One region of the Paenibacillus mucilaginosus 3016 genome, then DNA from elsewhere that is predicted to be linked to it. Evidence: riboswitches for the same ligand, from Rfam matches in the RefSeq annotation. Region 1 holds a riboswitch; each other region holds the start of a gene.
What was found. A riboswitch is a leader RNA that binds a small molecule or an ion and turns the genes downstream of it on or off. The one in region 1 is predicted to bind cyclic di-AMP.

Region 1 (6,808 bases):
GCAGATGTAATTCTCTGGAGCACCGGCATATTGATATTCTATGGTGATTGGAAAATGATTTATCTAATCTGCATTCGCGCCGCATGTTTGCTGTACATCTACATGCTTGAGAAACATTCGGTAAACAGCGTGATTGAGAAGGCATCGCTGGAGCATAAAGCTGTTGCGAAGAAATGACTTTAAGCGCCCTTGCCGAATGGCAGGGCGCTGTTTGCTATCATACCCTCCTCTCACCGTCATGGATGAATAATAATTTGTCAGGATGTAACAATACCAAGTGAGGCAGTGAGAGGGGGAGTCCGGTGGGGTTTGCTTTTTTCTTTTTTGTGGCGTGGCTTACGATAGCAGGATTCGGGTTTATGAGGAAGCAGCTTACTTTTGTCGAAAATACCGTTCTGCTGTTACTCATCATGATTATCAGCATTCACTGGTCGTGGATTATCTTTGAAGAGTTGAAGCACGTCGAGATTTCAAAAGAACCAATAAATTATACGACCTTCCTGATCCACCGGAGCATTACCATCCCTGTGATGGTGGTCATCGCTATCAATTTGGTGAAGCGGGCGGCTACCATTACCAAAGCACTGCTGACGGCCGGCCTTTCCGTCCTGCTTCATGTGGTCCTTGTACTTGTCGGACGTTTTGTCGGGATCACGCATGCGGTGCATTGGAATCTGATCTATGACGTGGTTTATTTTGCTCTGCTGCACGTCATCGCTTATGTCTTCTTAAAGTACTTCCACCATTTGGGCCAAAGCGAGGCGGAACGCGTATGACTCTCTGGGTGAACTTCAGTCTCAACGAAATCTCGATATTGGTGCTCAACACCGCCGTGTATGTGCTCATGTTTTTTCTGCCCAGGAAATTAACGTCTCAGGTCCGAACGCTGAGCTTGCTATGGGGATTCACCATTGGGGTTATCTTTGATTTTACGATCGGCGGAGGACTCATTGATTTCTATATGGTGAACGATTCGAACCATTTTGAAGCCTTTGATTTTTTGTATTACTTTCTGTTTGCGCCCTTCGGATATTTTTTCTTCTATTTCTATGAAATCCTGCGGATCAACAAAAAAACGTTCATTCCTTATGTGTTGGCCTGGTCCGTCGTTGGGGTGGCGGCGCAGTGGGCGTTCACCTTTCTGGAGATTATTACGTTTCAGAAAGGGTACAAGGTCCCTTATTCGTTCCCAGTGTTCCTGGTAACCCAGACCTTGACGGGGATATATTTGGAACGCGTAAAGTCCAGACAACCTATTATGGCTGCTCCCAAGAAGAAAGAGTCCAGAAAATATGTGCTCAGGAGATGGCTTACCTGAGAAGAAAGCTATGGGAAATAAGCCCACCTGCCGATATAGTTTATGGAGGTGGACTTTATGAGAAAAGTGGAACGCAATGCTCTCCAGCCTGGCAGACTGATAAACGTGTATTACGATTTAGGAGGAGGTGAGGAAATGAGTGTCGGGCATTTTAGAGAAATCAGCATCGACATTCTTGATGAAGATTCTTCGGCTTTCATAATACTAGAAGGCATAAATGAGGGAATTATGGGAATCAATCTGGAATGTGTATAAAATGTTATTCCAGCTTGATAAAAACTAAACTGTTCGCATATAATGCGAACAGAGGTGATTTACGGATGCTGCAGGGTATTGAGCGTAAAGTTTTACGGATCATAGCGAATTATTGGAGTGGCCGACACCGCTGTCCTTTGATTGATGAGCTGATGATCAAGACCGGTCGCAGTAAAGAGGGCATATACAAAGTACTAACGGTGCTCGCGAAAGAGGAGTACATCGAGTGGTCCCCTACAATCCCCCAAGTTATGTTAGTCATCAATCCGTATGAACGAGATGCGCCGAACAACTGGGCGCAACCGGTCCGATCCCAAACTAGGTACTTCATGGATTAGTCCAAAGTTACCTTTGACCATGATGCATTACTAAGAGGATACCGGTTACATGACACCTTTTATAAGGGTGACAGCTAGTACATACAAAGTAGCCGCGGGCTTACCGTGGCTTTTCCCTTATCCAAAATTATTCGAAATGGAGCTAATTTTTTGTGCCTTTCATTTCAAAACGACGGTATTTGAGACAAGTTTTTTTGTCAGATGACCTGATACTGGAGCTACAGCAATGGATAAAGAGATAATGGGCCAGTATTGGGTAAGCAAGAACATCGCCCGGAGATGGTCCTTAACTACCCAATACCCGAATCCGGCCATTACCGCCCAACAGGCACCAGCAGGGGACGGTAATCCGGGAGGCCAACGATTATAGAGGCTGCCAGCGATCCGCAGAATAGACAAACTATACATTGAACAAGAGCGGAGATAGCCAAGAAGTCAAAATAAAATGTCCGATATGCGCGCTTCTGGCCATCTGCATACAGGCTGCAATTGTTCCGTGACTGCTGGGGAACGGATCCCAACCTCCATCACTGGCCACATGATGACAAAGAATCCCCCCACCAGTAGGCTAGTTACTCCTCTTCTCGAGAGGCTTTTTTGGTGCAAAACTTCTGTCTTTCTTTATATCAAGACTTCATAATATGCCATGGCCCTCCGAAACAACTCATCCGTATGCATATCGAAGCCCGTCCCGACCGGGTCTGAAATAAGATTACACAAGGATGCAGGTTCCCAAGCATCTTCGTTCTCCCGCCATTGCGCCTCAATCGCATCGGATAGCAGCTTCAAGGCGGAGCAAGCAGGTCCGATCAGGTAGTCCTTGTGAATTTCGAGCGAATAACCTTGTAACCAGAGATGGTTCGCGTAAGTGATCATTTCCGTCACTGTGCCTCTGTCGCCAGGGTGAATATGCCGGACGCTATTCCTTTTGCCATAACGATTTGCCCAGGCGTCCCTGACAGGTTCCGGTCTTGCGCGCAGCATAATATGTGACGCTATGGATACGTTTTGCCTACGCGCGACGAGATCCAGAAGAGCGGTTTGAACCAGATCCGTTCGGTTGTCGCCCCATATGATCCGATGCAAAGCCGTGATTTCGAGAGCTTTGCGAATGGTTGTTCGCTTCAACTGATGGAGGAAAGAGGCCCATCTGATTATATCGAACGCCTTGTCGTCGGAAGACATGATACATTCACCCCATCCGGAGTAGGAGCCGCAGCTGATGAGCAGCACCCCGTAGCGGCAATTCGTCAGCCTTCCCTTCCTCGCATGGAAACAGGACTCATAATCAAGCTCGAAAAGCTGGATCCCCGTAATACGTGCATCTTCCAAACGCTTGTCTTCTTCGCTAATAACGAGAGCGTCGTTTATTAAGCCAATTGTCATCGTCATCTCTGCGTCACCTCAACCAGAAGGATAACGGCGATACCCAGGCGATAAAACAGAGTATTCCGCAATTCCTTTCTTAACCGCTGCCTCTCCTCTCGATATGGAGGTTGAATCGAGTTACCGTTGTTCATGATGATTTCCCTTCCTTTCGGATCGTAATGGTCCGATTGAGCAGGGCACAGCATAGAAGCCGTACTTAAGAAGGAGATCCGCTTCAGTAGGGCTTATCGTTCATGGACGTCTCGTCCTATAAGCGCATAGAAGATAGGTCTCTCTGAACGCTTACGAGGTTAGCTGTCGGATTCGGACTGAGAGTAGCCCTTCATGAAAGAAATCATGATTCACCCCAAGGCAGTTGTCAGCCAACTCTAGGTTCCCCCGTTTCCCGGATCCGGGAATTCAGCGATTACGGCATTTCAGCGTATACCTTACCATTCGAACTGAGCAACATGATACGCGATGATGGCATGTACTGTAAAATTCGCGAAATGCGATATAACGATGAAATATCGAAAATTAGCTTGTCATCCCTGATTTCGAGCGATAGAAGCCAGTGTTTCGCGATTGCAGCCTATGCTGTCTCGCTCAATCGTGCAAAAGGGACGATAAGCCTCGGAAGATGAACGATAACCCGCATTCGCCGATTATGGAAACGAATGCGGGCCGATATTTTTTTATACTTTTTTTACGCGTCCCCGCGACATCTTAACACTATTTTTATGCCGAACCGTATTATCATTGCTTATGCGGAAGCAGAAAAACAAAATATGAACCGCTGAATTTCACGACACGTGGAAGCGGGGGAACCACTGGGACCGGACCGTAAGCCGGACTATGGGGTGAATCCCAAGGTAACTTGGGTAAGGCGACTCTCACGCCCGAATCCGACAGCTAACCTCGTAAGCGAATCTAGGGAGCAACATTTTTTCGTAATGCGCGCGTTTATTTGGCTGCGAGCGCAGAAGCAGCGAGAAGAGTCAATCTTCCGCGGCTTCTTTTTTGTTGCTCTTACGGTGGAGGAGAAGGTGCAATGAGTTTAAAAACGGACGGGTCTTACATCTTGGTGGCCACCACGAACAAGAGAGGAAGGGCATTTATGAGCGTGCTCCATTCGATGAACATGCCGTACGCCGTGCTAACAAACAGCAAGCAGGAAATGCTGGAGCTGGAGGAGCTCGGGATCGAACCTACCGTTCTAGTCGATACCGTCGATAGGTCAGCCTGGTTGGTACCGGATATTCCTATTGGCAAGGTGATTATCTTTGAAGAGTCTCTGCCGCTAACCTGCCGCTATCTGCAGGCTGTCACATCTTGGACCCAAGGTCCCATCTATGTGGTATCAAGCAGTGGGATGATTCGAAGGATGTATAAGGAACTGGGAGCCACATACGTCATTCATAGCCGAAATGCTGATGTGTCGTTTTTACTCGATATAAGTTCGAAATAGGAGGTTAGGTTACCATGTTGGATATTGTGATGGTGGTATCTTTTATTGTTCTGGCTTTACTAATGGCGGGATTGGCTGCTTGGGCTGGCAAAGTTTCCGATGAAGGAGCTGGCCGTTCATGATGTGGGCGCTTGGTGTAGTAGTTGTCGCCGTCTTTGTCTATCTGACATATGTGTTGTTAAATCCAGAAAAATTCTAACTGCGGGAAGATAGGAAGGGGTTTGGGTCGTTATGTACGCTACTTTGTCCATCGTGGTTACGCTGCTGCTTGTCTTGGTGCTGGCGCGGCCAGTCGGTCTTTATATGGCACAGGTTTTTGATTATGAGAAGTCCAAATGGGACAAATGGTTCGGCTGGATCGAGAAGCCGATCTATACCATTAGCGGGATCTGCCGCGACAATCAGACCTGGAAGCAATATGCGCTCGCTGTCGTCTTTAGCAATCTGGTCATGATCATTCTGGTTTATTTGATTTTTCGTTTTCAGAAGTTTCTGCCGCTCAATCCATCCGGAATTGCGAATATGGAGCCCACGCTGGCATTCAACACGGCGATCAGCTTCATGACCAATACGAATTTGCAGCATTACAGCGGAGAAAGCGGCCTTTCCTATCTATCTCAAATGATTGCTATCGTATTCATGATGTTTACGGCTCCTGCTACGGGACTAGCGGCAGCGATTGCCATCATTAGGGCGCTTGCGGGTAAGCCGATAGGCAATTTCTTTGTCGATTTGATTCGTTCGATTACACGAATTTTGCTCCCTGTAGCTTTTGTCGCGGCACTGATCTTTATTGCGCTTGGTGTACCGCAAACACTTGAACCTACCGTTACGGCTCATACGATCGGCGGTGAAGTGCAGGAGATTGCACGCGGTCCGGTGGGATCGTTCCTCTCCATTAAGGAGCTTGGCAATAATGGCGGCGGCTTCTTCGGCGCAAATTCCGCCCATCCGTTCGAAAACCCGGATGCGATCAGCAATCTGCTGCAAATCGTTCTGATGCTGCTTTTTGGCACGGCAATTCCTTTTACGTATGGCAAAATGGTCGGTAATGCAAAACAAGGGCGTGTACTATTCGTATCCATGGCGATGCTCTTCATTATGATGCTGGGGATATCGCTGGTGGCTGAGACGGCCGGCAACCCCGTCTTGAATGCCAGCGGAATTCAGCATGATCAAGGCAGCATGGAAGGGAAAGAAACGCGATTTGGCGTGATTCAATCGTCTTTCTATTCGGTTGTGACGACCGCTTCGGAGACAGGCGCCGTGAATACGATGCATGACACGATGACACCGATCGGCGGACTTGTCACGCTCGCGAATATGATGCTTAATACCGTATTCGGAGGTGCCGGAGTTGGCTTTATCAACGTTCTCATGTATACGATTATTGGTGTTTTCTTATCGGGCTTAATGGTGGGGCGGACACCGGAGTTCCTCGGCAAGAAGATCGAGGGTCGGGAGATGAAGCTGATTGCCGTTACTTTGCTGATCCAGCCGTTCATAATATTAGCACCGACGGCGCTTGCACTTTTCATCTATCCGGAGACGATCTCTAATCCTGGATTTCACGGGCTAACACAGGCTCTATACGAATTTACCTCCTCTGCGGCCAATAACGGCTCCGGCTTCGAGGGACTTGGCGACAATACGCCATTTTGGAATATCTCAACAGGCATAGTGATGTACCTGGGGCGTTTCTTCTCGATCGTGACCATGCTGGCGGTTGCAGGCTCGTTGGCAGCCAAGAAGCCGGTGCCGGAAACCTCGGGTACATTCCGTACCGACAACGGATTATTCGCCGGCGTATTCCTTGGGACGGTTCTAATTGTAGGCGCGCTTACCTTCTTCCCGGCCCTTGTGCTCGGACCGATTGCAGAACAATTAACGCTTAAGCCATAAGCATAGAAAGTAAAAGCGGAGGAACTTAGCCATGAGAGAGAAAAAATCGATGATGAGCAGCGCGATTATTCAGAAAGCGGTCAAGGAGTCATTTCTGAAACTAGATCCGCGTGTCATGGTTCGGAACCCGATCATGTTCATTGTAGAGATCGGTTTTCT
Region 2 (6,808 bases), 1.2 Mb from region 1:
GAAGACAAGAATGCGATTGGCAATCCATAGGGAATACAGCAGCCTAAGTGGGGGAGAATGCAGAAAGAAGGGGCAGCCGGTGTCCGCGCAGTGTGGGAGATGGTAGGGCAGCCCCCTTGAATGGCTTGGCCGAGAGCTAAGGAACACAGGCCATCATGAGTACACCTGAGACAATTGAAAATAGAAGCAGAAGGATAGGAGGTACCTATGGTATTTGGAGTTTCCGTATTGATTATCGTAGCCTTTGTGCTGTGGGGGGCCTTGGATCCACAGGGGCTTGCCGCCCGGGCGAATGAATTTTTGGCTTTTACGACAGGGAAGTTCGGCTGGTTCTATCTGTTCGCCGCCCTTGGATTCCTGGTGTTCGTCATCTATCTCGCTTTCAGCAGGTACGGCAGGATCCGTCTCGGGGAGGATACGGATGAGCCCGAATATTCCGACTGGAGCTGGTTCGCCATGCTCTTCAGCGCAGGGATGGGAATAGGCCTGGTGTTCTGGGGAGTGGCGGAGCCCTTATCCCACTATGCCTCGCCTCCTCAGGAAGCGGAGAGCGGGTCGACGGAGGCCGCGCGGCTGGCTCTGCGGTACGCCTTCTTTCATTGGGGACTGCACCCTTGGGCGATCTATTCGGTAGTCGGCGTCGCTTTGGCTTACTTTCAGTTTCGCAAGAAAAAAACGGCCCTGATCTCCCAGACCTTCGAGCCTCTGATCGGAGATAGAGTGAACGGATCGCTCGGCAAGTTTATTGATATCTTGGCAATCATTGCGACGGCCTTCGGTGTAGCGACATCCCTCGGTCTTGGCACGCTGCAGATTAACGGCGGCCTGAACTTCATCTGGGGCATACCGAACGGGGTCACGGTACAGATTGTCATCCTGATTGTGCTGACCATTCTGTATCTGCTGTCTGCAGCCTCGGGCCTCGATAAGGGAATCCGCATTCTCAGCAATACCAACCTGATCATCGCTATCGGACTGCTTGTCTGTACGTTCATTCTGGGGCCGACGTTCTTCCTGCTCGATACCTTTACGGTGACGCTGGGCGGCTATCTGCAGAACCTGATCCAGATGAGCCTGCGTATGACGCCGTTCACCCAGGGCACCTGGGTCAGCAGCTGGACACTCTTCTATTGGGCCTGGTGGATCGCCTGGGCACCGTTCGTCGGGATGTTCATCGCCCGGGTGTCCCGGGGGCGGACTATTAAGGAGTTCGTGCTTGGCGTTCTCTTCATTCCAAGTCTGTTCAGCTTCATCTGGTTCTCCGTCTTCGGCGGCACAGGGCTGCATCAGCAGATAATGGAAGGCATTCCCCTGACGGATCTGGTGAACAACGATGTAACGACGGCTTTGTTCGCCACTTTGAGCCATCTCCCTCTGGGGAGCTTCCTGGCGGTGCTGGCCGCACTGCTCATCGTTACGTTCTTCGTGACTTCAGCGGATTCGGCAACCTATGTGCTTGGCATGTTCTCCTCCGGAGGCAGTCTCGTGCCTTCGGTGAAAGTGAAAGTCGCCTGGGGCGTCGCCCAGGCGGCCATCGCACTGGTGCTGCTTCTCAGCCACGGGCTAGAGGCGCTTCAGACCGCTTCTATCGTCACGGCTCTGCCGTTCGCCGTGATTATGGGCGGGATGTGCGTGTCCCTGCTGAGATCCTTGCAGGCGGAAGAGCGGATGAGCCGGAAGAAAGAGCGGGAGTTCCGCAAGGCCGTAGAGGCCGTGATCCAGGAGCGTAAACACTAAAGACAACGGAAGGGGGCCGTGCGGCAGATCATGGAAAATCGGGATGAAGCCTTGACGGCAGCCCCCCGACCCGGTATGATGAACCTGCGCTTAATTGCCGGGCCGCTGGGTCCGGGAAGCGGGGGAACCAAGTTTTTGGGGCGTATCATGTGATCATGTAGGGGACCATCTACCCCGAGCCCGACAGCTAACCTCGTCAGCGGAAGATGGGTCGGAGCACGAATTCAAGCTCGTAGTGAAAGACCCGCAGCCACGGGTCTTTTTTTTCTACGGCTGATTAACTTACTAACTGCCCCCTCCAATGGGTAATTATCGGTACAGACCATTTGGAGGGATCTTTCATGAAAGCGAGAAGAGGGCTACCTCGAAATCGACTTATTCCTGAAAAAAGAATCTACTTCCGTCCCGAGCTGACACACTGCCCGGATTGCGGTACGAAGCTCAAGCGGCATCATACCGCTTCACATAAGATTGTAGCTACACTGAAGGGAATTTTAGATGTCTGGAATATGGCCTACCACTGCCCGAACGAAGCCTGCGGTAAATTGGAGCGTTATTTTCGTTCGGCTCAAGCGGACGCCCTATGTTTAAAACATACATCTTATGCTTATGACGTTCTTGTGCTTGTTGGAGAAATGCGCTTCAAACAGCATATGACGGTTACTGAAATATCCGAAGCGTTGACCCAGCGAGCGATTCCAACCTCCGAGCGCCATGCGATGCGTTTATACGAATGGTATCTAACTTTGCTTCGCGCTTCTTTAACCGATGATGTAAAGGAAGATTTAAAAAAAATCGTAAAGGAACATGGCGGCCTTCTCTTGTCTATGGATGGGGTTCAGCCCGAAAAAGGTAATGAAACGCTCTATGTTGTTCGCGAAGGATTTAGTGGTCGTATTTTAGCTGCCAAAAACCTGAAAAGCGGATCGTGCTCGGAGCTCAAAGCTCTGCTAAAGCCTGTTAAGGACTTGGATTATCCAGTTGTTGGGTTGGTAAGTGATGGCCAACGGTCGATCCGTATGGCTATGGAGGAAACATGGGGTGACACCCCTTACCAATATTGCCAGTACCACTATCTCAAAGATATTGCCAAGCCGGTAGTCGATTTGGACCGTAAACTGAAGACCGAGATTAAAAAAAGCTTGCGAGGTATTCGGGAAATTGAGAAACAGGTCGAGCACGAGTCCACTGTAGAAGCCGAAGTAGCCCGGGACTACCTGGCCGCCACACGCTCGCTGCTTTTGGAAGACGGCACCCCTCCCCTAGACTTGCCTGGTATTCGGATTTACGAAAATGCCCAAGCAGTAAAAGCTTCACTGGAGCAAAGTGAAGCAAAAAAAGGGGGCCTTCATTCCTGAGTAAAATAACCAAACTCTTCCGAAAGCTGCCGGAATTGACTGCTCAGTATGAAGCTGTAAAGCGTTGGCAGATCCCCATTCAGGAAACAGCCAGAATATTGGAGCCTGCCCTTGTAAAAGCGGACCAGAGTAGTGAAACGGTTCGATGGGAAATGGGCTGTCTGCTGTCTTGGATGCAGCAGACATACACTAGGACGGAGGATACGCCCCTCCTAACCAATTTTCAGAGTTACACTGAAGGTTTTTGGAAGGGGCTTTTTACGTGTTACGATACCCCGAATATTCCGAGAACGAATAACGACCACGAACGATTCTTTCGCCAAACCAAAACCAAGCACCGGCGTACAACTGGCCGCCGCAGTTGGAACGAACACATACTGCGTAGTGGGGAATTTGTTGTCCTTGTGGATGATGCCCTGAAGCAAAAAAACTTACTGCACCGTCTCCGATCTGTTCCCTACGACACTTTCTACAGAGAACGAAGTCGTTGGAAGGAACGATTGACTGAAACAACAAAACGGAGACGCTTCCGCCGTAACCCCGCGGCTTACCTCAGGCAAACTGAGGCCAAACTTTGTAAGTGGATTGGACAGCCGTAGTTTTTTTTTATGCGGCCCATGGGATACACGGCCGGAAGCCAGCCTTCCGGCCGCGGCATGGGTCTGTTTGGCGTGCCAAGGCATGCCGCGGTCCGGAGGGAAAGGGGAGAATGCCATTATGATGCAGCGCATCAGGAGCAGCAGTCTGCAGGAGCTCAGCAGAGAACAGCAGGAGAATCTGCGCCGGCAGTGGACGCCGCAGGAAGGGGATTATATCGCGATCGGTGACCACGAGGAGATGGTGTATTACCTGAACGGCGTGGACTCCGTCAAGGCGCTTCCTCTCTTGACGATCGGGGAGATGATCGCTTATTTGAACAGGCAGGGCAGGCCGGTGGAAATTCGCGAGGCCGCCGGCACCTGGATCGTCCGGGCCGGAGGGGAAGAGTCACGCTCGGCCGAGCTGTGCGAGGCCCTGTGGGAAGCGGTCAAGCGCGCGCTGTAAGTCTGTGTGTCGGAAGAAGGGACGATATTTTCTACCTCGTTGGTCCATATTTTCCCTCGGAGACCAAGGGAGCTGATCTGTTGTGAGCCGCAAGAAACGTCTTAGAAGAATATCCGCCGCTATGCTGACCGTACCGATGCTGGCTGCATTCGCCTCCGGCGTGATGGCGCAGGAACCGTAGGGTCCGGGCGCATCCAACGGGAGCGGGGTATTCTACGAAATCTATGTGAATTCCTTCTATGATTCCAACGGCGACGGGCACGGCGATCTCAAGGGGATCGCACAGAAGCTGGACTACCTGAATGACGGCCGGCCGCATTCGGGTCAGGATCGGGGTATCAGCGGCGTCTGGATGATGCCGATCAACGCTTCCCCGAGCTATCATAAATACGATGTGACGGACTATTATCAGGTGGACCCCGAGTACGGGACCCTGAATGACTTCCGGAGCCTGATGAAGGAAGCGGACCGCAAGGGCGTCAAGTTCATCATGGACCTTGTCATCAACCATTCGAGCAGCGAGCATCCGTGGTTCAAGGAAGCAAGCGCCGATCCGAACAGCAAGTACCGCGATTATTACATATGGGCCGACGGGAACACCGTGGTGGCGGAGACGGGCTCCTGGGGTAACGATTCCGGCCTACGGCTCGGTGGTGGCGGAGTAAGCGTAAGAGAGGGAGCAAAACAGAGGGAAGCCGTGCAGGAGAGAGGGCCTGTACGGCTTTTTTTTGTGCCAATATAGGGCTAGAGGCGGAGGCTGAACCGCATACCTGCCGGCTCGAACTGCAGGCCGCGGATCGCGGCCGCCTGAGGCAAACAGCGGATCAGCTTCGCCTGCAGCGGCTGCAGCTGAGACCATCCGTCCGGCAGGCGTACACCTCGTATCCCCGTATGGACTGCGGTGAGATAGGGACCCTGCCAGATCAGGCCGAAGAACAGCCGGCGGGAAGCCTCCCAGCGGTCCGGTGGAGCAGCTGCACATCCTATATTTTAATAAACGCGCATGGATTTTATAGAACAGTGAAGTCGGTTATCCTCGTTCCGTTCATTCGTAACCGATCCGGACCTCGATCTCCTGGTCATAATTGCCGAAATGCCGGCCGAAGAGGCTGACGCCGCCGGGGTGCTCGGCCGTGTCGGGGCAGGCGATGCGGAAGAGGAGCTCGCGGCCGGGGCCGATGGCGAGGTCCGCCGAGGTCAGCCCTGACAGCCGGACGCCGTCAAGATAGGTGCCGCGCTCGTCTACGGTGACGGTCTTGAGCAGGCCGTGCTGCGTGCCGAGCTTCCACCACTTCGGCGTATGGACGCCGGGCGTGCTTCCGAAGTCCCCGGGACAGGTCCAGGTGCCGAGCACCGTGTCCCCCAGCGAGAAGGTGATATCGGAAGGCCAGTGCTCGTTATACCCCGGCGCTTCGGAACAGAGCTCCAGCGACAGGGAGAAGCTGGTGACGGTTTGTCTGCCGACGAGGTAGTTCGGGATACGGTATTCGATGAAGCCGGAGGCGAACCAGAGATGCTTCGCCTTCACGTGCTCCGGGTCGGAGAAATACCGGGGGTCGTCGACCATGCCGATGACCCCGTTCTCCGAAGCGAGACCGCAGGTCGGCTTCACGCTGCAGCGCTCGTACTGGCCGACCGGGATTGAGACGGCATAGCCGCTGCCGCCGTGCTCCTCCGGCGGCTCGGGGGCCTTCAGCTGAAGCACGATGGAGTCCGGGATAAGGTAGCAGACCTTGCGCCGGCCGCGGGTGCCGGAGATGCTCTCGGTACCGACGATCCCGTTCTCCTCCAGCTTCTGAATGTGCTTGGTGATAATCGCGGAGGAGAGCTGGAGCGCGTCCGCGAGCTCCTTGATGTTCATCGGCTGCCGGCTCAAGAGCTCGATCATCCGGACCCGCGTTTCGGAGCCGAAGCATTCGAGCAGCGGCATATTCAGGCTGTTCACTGATATGTTCATAGGGAGAATGCCTTTCAGGTCCTGTTTTGGATAATGGGGTTACGCCCCTATTATATTCCCTGAAAGTTAATTAATCAACTTTTGGTTGACGAAATCAAAGGGATAAAGGCATAATGGGGTTGTAAATTCATTATTTTTGGTTAATTAATTAACTTTAGAAGAAAGTAATGGAGGAGAAGCAGATGACGGACCATCTTCGCGCAGAACATCCGCGCCCGCAGTTTGTAAGAGAGCAGTGGGTTCATCTCAATGGGGAATGGGAGTTCGACTTTGACGACGAACAGGCGGGGGACCGGGAGCGCTGGTATGCCGGCAGCCGGGAATTAACGAAGCGCATCCAGGTGCCGTTCGCATTCCAGAGCAAGCTGAGCGGCATCGCAGACCCGGCCTTCCACGACACCGTCTGGTACCGGAGGAAGCTGGCCGTGCCGGATTCGTTCGCCGGCCGGCGGGTGATTCTGCACTTCGGCGCTGTGGACTATGAGGCTTCCGCGTGGGTGAACGGGACGCTTGTGGCCCGGCATGAGGGCGGTCATACGCCGTTTCATGCGGACATTACGGATGCCCTGGCGGAGCACGGGGACAACGTGCTGGTCGTCAAGGCCGTCGACTACAGCCGCGATGTTACGCTTCCGAGGGGCAAGCAGTACTGGCTGGCCGATTCGGCAAGCATTTTCTATACCCGGACCACTGGGATCTGGCAGACGGTCTG
Region 3 (6,808 bases), 390 kb from region 1:
TAAGGCTCCGCCTTCTCTTCGAGACCCAGCCGCCTGGCCGCATAGGCGGTCGTCCCGGCCTGCAGCAGGATCGTGACAAGCACGGCGAGGAAGGTCACCGACGCGATGATGTCCGCGTGGGCGATGCCCATCCCCACCACCATGCCGGACAAGGCCGCCGGGATGACGCCGGTCTCGCGCACCCAGAACATGAAGAGCAGTTCATTGCGCTCCCATTTCGCACGCGTGTCCGGAAGAGCACATAAGAGCACGGTCATCGGCCTTGCGATCAGCATGAAGATGGCGATCACGCCAAGACTCGGCACGAGATACTCCCCGATCACCCCAAAGTCGACCTGGCTTCCAAGGAGGACAAAGATCAGCATCCGAAGGAGCACCGTAAGGTTCTCCGCCACATGATGCAGTTCCTGCTTCCGATCGGCGAAATCCAGCCCGAACAGCTCGGCATTCCCCCAGATCAGTCCAGCCGTGAATGTCGCCATAAAACCGCTCACATGGAGCAGATCCCCTGCGAGATATGCGCCTGCAGCCGTTACAAGCATAACGATTCCCGCATAGTCCCGGAGGAACCCAAACTTTCGGTGCACCGTCAAGAAGGCAAGCGCGAGACCGATCAAGACACCGGCGCCGATCCCGCCGAGAGCGGTGATCAAAAACTCCTTCACCGAATCGCCAAGGGAGATCGCTCCCCCTCCGGTCAGAGCACCAAGCAGAGTGAACGTGAGAATCGATCCTGTCGCATCGTTGAAGGCGGATTCGCTCTCGACCGTCTCCCTGACCTTCGTCCGAACCCTTACCTGCTTGAATACCGGAATCAGCGTCGCCGGATCGGTCGACGAAATGATCGCGCCCAGCAGCAGCGCATACATCCACGGCAGATGAAGCAGCCAGTGTGAAGCGGCCGCGACAATCGCGCAGGTAATCAGAACTCCCGGGATACTAAGCAGCGTGAGCGTGAGCCATACCTTCTTCAGGCCGGCAAGACGGATATTCCGTCCTCCGTCGAAGAGGATCAAGGTAGATCCCACGGTCAGGATGAACTGGTTCGTGAAGGAACTGCTCGGCTCATGAATCCAGTGCAGCAGCGGACCCAGCACAATTCCGGCAATCAGGAACAGAGCCACGTCCGGGAGCTTCAGCAGACCGGAGAGACGTCCCACCAGCATGCCGGTCAGCAGGATGATGACGAGCAGGTACAGCACGTGTTCCAATGAAACGCCTTGTTCCATCTTCCTCATCCCATCAGTTTAGTAATTGATCGGTACGGTCCATAAGGGGTCCCATTAGGAAGAAGCCATTAACGGATGACCGCATTCTCGAAGGTCTCGATCTGCTGGTTCGTTCCGATGATGACCATAATATCCTTCTCTTCCACCGTATCCGTTGCCGTCGGCGCGATGATCACGCCGTCCTTCTTGTTAATCGCCACCACACTGCAGCCATAACGCGCCCGCGTATCGAGCTCTTTCAGCGAGCGGCCGGACAGACATCGCGGCACCGCCAGCTCGGCAATGGTATACTCCTTCGAAAGCTCGATATAATCGAGCAGATTCGGCGAGACGAGCTGGTGCGCCACCCGGATGCCCATATCGCGTTCCGGATAGATGACCCGGTCCACACCAATCTTGCTCAATACTTTGCCATGGAGCTCCGATAGCGCCTTGGCCACGACATTGCCCACACCGATATCCTTTAGCAGAATGGCCGTGAGAATGCTTGACTGGATGTCATCCCCGATCGACACGACGACACAATCGAAGTTGCGGATCCCCAGCGACCGGAGCACCTCTTCATCGGTAGCGTCGGCTACGACGACATGGGTCAGCTTGTCAGCCATCTCCTCGACAGACTCCTCATCCTTATCGATGCCGAGCACCTCATAGCCAAGCTTCATGAGTTCCATTGCTACGGAGGAGCCGAAGCGGCCCAGTCCGATGACAGCGTATTGGCTGCGTTTCATGTGTTGTTGTTCCCCTATCCAATCGTAATTTTACCTTCCGGGTAACGGTACAGCTCCTTCTCAGCCTTAGGTCCGAGCGCATATGCAAGGGTCAGCGGGCCGAGACGTCCGGCGAACATCGTCAGGGCGATCATCACTTTGCCGAACTCCGTCAGATCCGGCGTCAGCCCCATCGAGAGACCCACCGTACCGAAGGCGGAAGTCACTTCAAACAAGATCATGAGGAAAGAATGATCCTCGGTGGTGCTGAGAAGCATCGTTACGAAGATCACCAGGAACAGCGCGATCATCGTGAGCGTGATGGCTTTGAGAATGCGGTCCTTGCCGAGCCTGTAATGGAAGAGCACAATGTCCTCCTTGCCGCGGATCATCGCGACAATGGCTCCCACCAGGGTGGTGAAGGTAGTCGTTTTGATCCCGCCTCCGGTGGACCCCGGCGAAGCGCCGATGAACATCAGGATGATGATGAAAAACTGCGTCGCCTGCCGCAGCCCCGCGATATCGACCGAATTGGCTCCCGCCGTCCTCGGAGACACTGATTGGAACAGGGAGGCGAGGAACTTGCCGGACCAGCTCAGCGGGCCCAGCGTCTTCATGTTCGTCAGTTCGAACACGAAGATGACAATCGTGCCTACGCCGATCAGTATACCGGTAGCGCTCAGCACGACCTTAGAGTGCAGAGACAGCTTCTTCACTGTCTTGAATTCAATCAAATCGGAGATCACGACAAACCCGAGACCCCCAAGAATAATTAACATCATCGAAACCAGGTTAATCACCCAGTCGTCCGCATAGGCTGTGAGGGAACTGAATTTGCCCGTCACCGATCCGAACAGATCGAAGCCTGCATTATTAAAGAAGGAAATCGCATGAAAAATCCCATAATAGATCCCCCGTGACACCCCCAAGTCAAAGGACCAGCGGATCGAGAAAATGACAGCGGCGATCGCCTCGATCGTAAGCGAATACCGGATCACCTTGCGGATCAGCCGGACGATCCCTTCCATCGAGCCCTGATTCATGGCCTCCTGAAGAATCAGCCGCTCCTTCAGCGAGATCCGCTTCTTCAGCACAAAGGCGAAGAGCGTCGCCATGGTCATGAAGCCCAGTCCACCGACCTGGATCAGCAGAATGATGACGATTTGCCCGAAAACGGACCAATGGGTACCCGTATCGACTACGACCAGCCCCGTTACACAGGTAGCTGAGGTCGCGGTAAACAGCGCATCGAGGAACGGCGTCGGCTGACCGCTGGCTGAGGCCACAGGCAGCGACAGGAGAATAGAGCCGATCAGAATGATGGCTGCGAATCCGAGTACCAGAATTTGCGGCGGCTTCAGCTCGAATTTCTTGGCGGCTGGCTTCAAATAACGAACACCTCGGTTCTTAAATCAGGATTTTTGCACAAAAAAAAGACACTGGAAACCCAATGCCAAAAAATAGGTTCCTGTAACAAAGCCTACGAGGTTAGCTGACGGATTCGGATGTACAGGCACCCTATCATCCAGCCATATGCGGCTTGGATGAATTCACCCCTAAACTCATGGTTCCCCCGTTTTCATTAAGAAATTCGGCTTGTTATTCAATTGATTTGAATTATAATCCTCTTTCCCCCGCAGCACAAAGCCCTAATTCACCTAAAAGTCACGATAATCCCCTGGAAAGGCTGTTTGTAAGCGTTATCTACCTATTGACGCTCTCCCAATCACCTGTTTTCCAACGCATGCTCTTGAAATCATTGGATTTCGCAGAAGCATGTATGCTAATTTAGAAGAATATAATATACCTCATCCATTCCTGTCCAAGAAGGAGCTGACCATGTCCAAGCGATTCAAGGAGCCGTCCCTTCTGCTGCTGGCCGTCATCGGATGCCTACTCTATTTTGGCGTGAACCTGCTCAGCCCCTATATGGAAGATGCCGAACGCATGGAGGAGGTGACCGAGGGCGTTCCCTCCGTTACGAAGGAACAGGCTGCAGGCGCGGCGCTGGGCTTTGCCCGGGAACATCTGGGCCTGACGGCCGCGGAGCCTGAAACTATCGTCATCTATCAGGCCGTCAAGGAGCGCAGCGGGTACCTGCAAAAAGAGCGGCTGTACGACGACTATCAGAAACGCTTCGGGGAGAAGCTGCCTCTGGAGTTCTATGAGGTCGAAATCGGCGAGCCCGGCACCGGACTGACGCATTACATCCAGGTGAACTATACGAACCGGCGCATCATCGGCTGGGAAACCGGCCGTTCGGCCACAGCCCGCAGTGAAGGCGTCTTCTCGGAACCCGCTCCGGATGCCGAGGCGGTGATCCGAAAAACCATGGCCGACCAAGGATATGCCCCCGATACGTTTGCACTGGTTTCGGGCGGCTCGGATGCGACCGGTCCCAATACGCTCCGGATCTACCGGAGCAAGGAGGACTCCATCGGCTCCGCGCCCCTCGAACTGCACGTCAAAGAAACCCGGGGCCGGATCACCTTGTTCCGTCCCGAGTTTCCTGTTCCTGACACCTTCACCGCCTGGAAGAACGCCCAGGATGACAGGGCCTCCCTGATGACCTGGATTTCGATGGGCCTGTCCACCGTGATGACCCTGACCGCCTTCATCCTGGTCATCCGCGGGCGCCGCGACATCCGGTTCGGCCGCGGGCTGATCCTGACCCTGATCTTCGCCGGAGTCTACGTGCTCAACAACTTCAACATGCTTCCGGCCTTCCGTACCGAGCACGGCAGCGGACCGTCCGAACCCCAGGCTGTCTTCTACCTCTGGTTCGTCAACATCTTCGTGCTGTTCATGGCCGTGTCGACTTACCTGTCCCTGCTGGCCGGCAGGCAGCTGTGGCTGCGGAGAGGGCTGAACCCCTGGCCGGTCTGGAGTGATGTCTCCTTCGGGGACAGCGTCCGTACGGCCATGGTCCGCGGGTACCTCTTCTGCCTGTTCGTGCTCGGCCTGCAGCAGGTCATGTTCTTCGCCGCCGCCGAGCTGTTCGATGTGTGGGCCGTGAGCGACCCGGCCGACTCCGTCTACAACATGCGGGTCCCCGGCATCTTCCCGCTGATGGCCTGGGCCGCCTCCATCTCGGAGGAGGCCGTATACCGCCTGCTCGGCATCGCCCTGGTGCTGGCGGTCACGCGCAGCCGCTTCCTGGCCGTCCTGCTGCCGAGCATCGTCTGGGCGATGAGCCACACCCAGTATCCGATCTACCCGGTGTACACCCGGCTCATCGAAGTGACCGTCATCGGCCTCATCTTCGGCTATGTGTTCCTGCGCTACGGCTTCCTGACGGCGATCTTCGCCCATGCGGCGATGGATTCCATCCTGATGGGCCTGTCGCTGATGATCACCGGCAGCAGCGTGAACACCGCCATCGGAGCGGGATACCTGCTCGTACCTGCTCTGGCAGGCTGGCTGCTCTCCTGGCTGCACGCCCGCTTCGGGCCGAAGCTTAAGCCTCCGCGTGCTCCCCTGGAGCTGCCGCCGGATCCGCTTCCTCCGGCTCCCCAGCCGTAGCCTCCCCTTCCGTCCCGTTCAAGGTCTGGAGGATGGTCAAGGCCAGCTTTTCTCCAATACCAAGAGGCTTAAAGTCTTCGGGCTGAGCCTCTTTTATTTTTTTGAGCGAGCCGAAGTGCTTCAGGAGCGCCTTGCGCCGCTTCTCGCCGATCCCCGGCACCGAATCAAGCGTCGAGACGACCATCGACTTCGCCCGGGTCTCCCGGTGGAACGTAATCGCGAAGCGGTGCACCTCTTCCTGGATGCGCTGCAGCAGGTAGAACTCCTGGCTGTCCCGCGGCAGCGGAACCACCTCGGCCGGGTCGCCCATCAGGAGCTGGGCCGTCTTGTGCTTCGCGTCCTTGACGAGACCGCAGACCGGGATGTAGAGACCCAGCTCGTTCTCAAGCACATCGACCGCAGCCGACAGGTGGCCCCGGCCGCCGTCGATGACGATGAGATCCGGCATCGTCAGGCCTTCCTTCAGGACGCGCTCATACCGCCGGCGGACCACTTCCCGCATCGTCTCGTAGTCGTCCGGGCCCTGTACGGTCCGGATTTTGTACTTGCGGTACTCCTTGCGGTCCGGCTTGCCGTCGGTGAAGACGACCATCGCCGATACCGGGTCGGAGCCCTGGATGTTCGAGTTGTCGAACGCTTCGATGCGCCGGACCGTGCCCGTGCCGAGATATTCGCCGAGATTCTCGACGGCCTTCACCGTCCGTTCCTCGTCCCGGGCGAGCAGCCGGAACTTCTCATCGAGCGCGACCTTCGCATTCTCGTTCGCCATGTCGACCATGTTCTTCTTGAGTCCGCGGCGCGGCACATGAACCTTGACCTTCAGCCAGCTCTCGAGCGCTTCCTTGATGTACTTCTTCGACTCCGGCGCGGCTTCCTCGTCCCCCTGCGGGGCTGCGGCCTCGGCTGTTCCGGTCCCTTCCGCACGCTCGGCCGCAGCGGCCGCTTCACCTTCCGCCCCCGCCTCGTCCTCGCCCCACGAAGGCAGGAACACTTCCTTCGGCAGCGCCGGATTATCACTGTAGTACTGCGTGACGAACGACAGGAAATCCTCGTAAGCCTCGCCGTAGTAGGGGAACATCGACGCATGGCGTCCGATCAGCTTGCCCTGGCGCATGTAGAGGATCTGAACGCACATCCAGCCCTTCTCGACCGCGAAGCCGAAGACGTCCCGGTCCGTCGCATCCGTCGTCGTGATCTTCTGCTTCTCCATGACGGTGTCGATATGCTGGATCTGGTCGCGCAGCTCCTTCGCCCGTTCGAAGTTCAGCTCCTCCGCCGCCTCCTGCATCTTCCGGCTGAGCTCCTTCTTGATCTCGTTATGCCCGCCGTTCAGGAACTTCGCGATCT

Region 2: linked by a shared signal. The riboswitch ahead of PM3016_RS12560 (transposase) and the one ahead of PM3016_RS07685 (enolase-like domain-containing protein) in region 1 are both predicted to bind cyclic di-AMP.
Region 3: linked by a shared signal. The riboswitch ahead of PM3016_RS05935 (TrkH family potassium uptake protein) and the one ahead of PM3016_RS07685 (enolase-like domain-containing protein) in region 1 are both predicted to bind cyclic di-AMP.

The regions. Positions count from the first base shown of each region.
Region 1 covers NC_016935.1:1,684,750-1,691,557, forward strand. Annotated here, with positions in the region: gene PM3016_RS07660 (hypothetical protein) at 1-177, shown strand, start outside; gene PM3016_RS07665 (hypothetical protein) at 303-776, shown strand; gene PM3016_RS07670 (hypothetical protein) at 773-1,318, shown strand; gene PM3016_RS07675 (hypothetical protein) at 1,376-1,573, shown strand; gene PM3016_RS07685 (enolase-like domain-containing protein) at 2,533-3,303, opposite strand; cyclic di-AMP (ydaO/yuaA leader) riboswitch at 3,566-3,715, opposite strand; cyclic di-AMP (ydaO/yuaA leader) riboswitch at 4,064-4,222, shown strand; gene PM3016_RS07690 (hypothetical protein) at 4,331-4,747, shown strand; gene PM3016_RS38035 (hypothetical protein) at 4,762-4,869, shown strand; gene kdpF (K(+)-transporting ATPase subunit F) at 4,869-4,946, shown strand; gene kdpA (potassium-transporting ATPase subunit KdpA) at 4,979-6,649, shown strand; gene kdpB (potassium-transporting ATPase subunit KdpB) at 6,681-6,808, shown strand, end outside.
Region 2 covers NC_016935.1:2,929,707-2,936,514, forward strand. Annotated here, with positions in the region: gene PM3016_RS12555 (glycine betaine uptake BCCT transporter) at 208-1,737, shown strand; cyclic di-AMP (ydaO/yuaA leader) riboswitch at 1,815-1,955, shown strand; gene PM3016_RS12560 (transposase) at 2,079-3,095, shown strand; gene PM3016_RS12565 (hypothetical protein) at 3,813-4,139, shown strand; partial or broken gene PM3016_RS12570 (alpha-amylase family glycosyl hydrolase) at 4,222-4,767, shown strand; gene PM3016_RS12575 (ArsR/SmtB family transcription factor) at 5,185-6,096, opposite strand; gene PM3016_RS12580 (glycoside hydrolase family 2 protein) at 6,264-6,808, shown strand, end outside.
Region 3 covers NC_016935.1:1,297,749-1,304,556, reverse strand. Annotated here, with positions in the region: gene PM3016_RS05945 (cation:proton antiporter) at 1-1,229, opposite strand, end outside; gene PM3016_RS05940 (potassium channel family protein) at 1,298-1,960, opposite strand; gene PM3016_RS05935 (TrkH family potassium uptake protein) at 1,975-3,327, opposite strand; cyclic di-AMP (ydaO/yuaA leader) riboswitch at 3,402-3,546, opposite strand; gene PM3016_RS05930 (CPBP family intramembrane glutamic endopeptidase) at 3,779-5,461, shown strand; gene uvrC (excinuclease ABC subunit UvrC) at 5,397-6,808, opposite strand, start outside.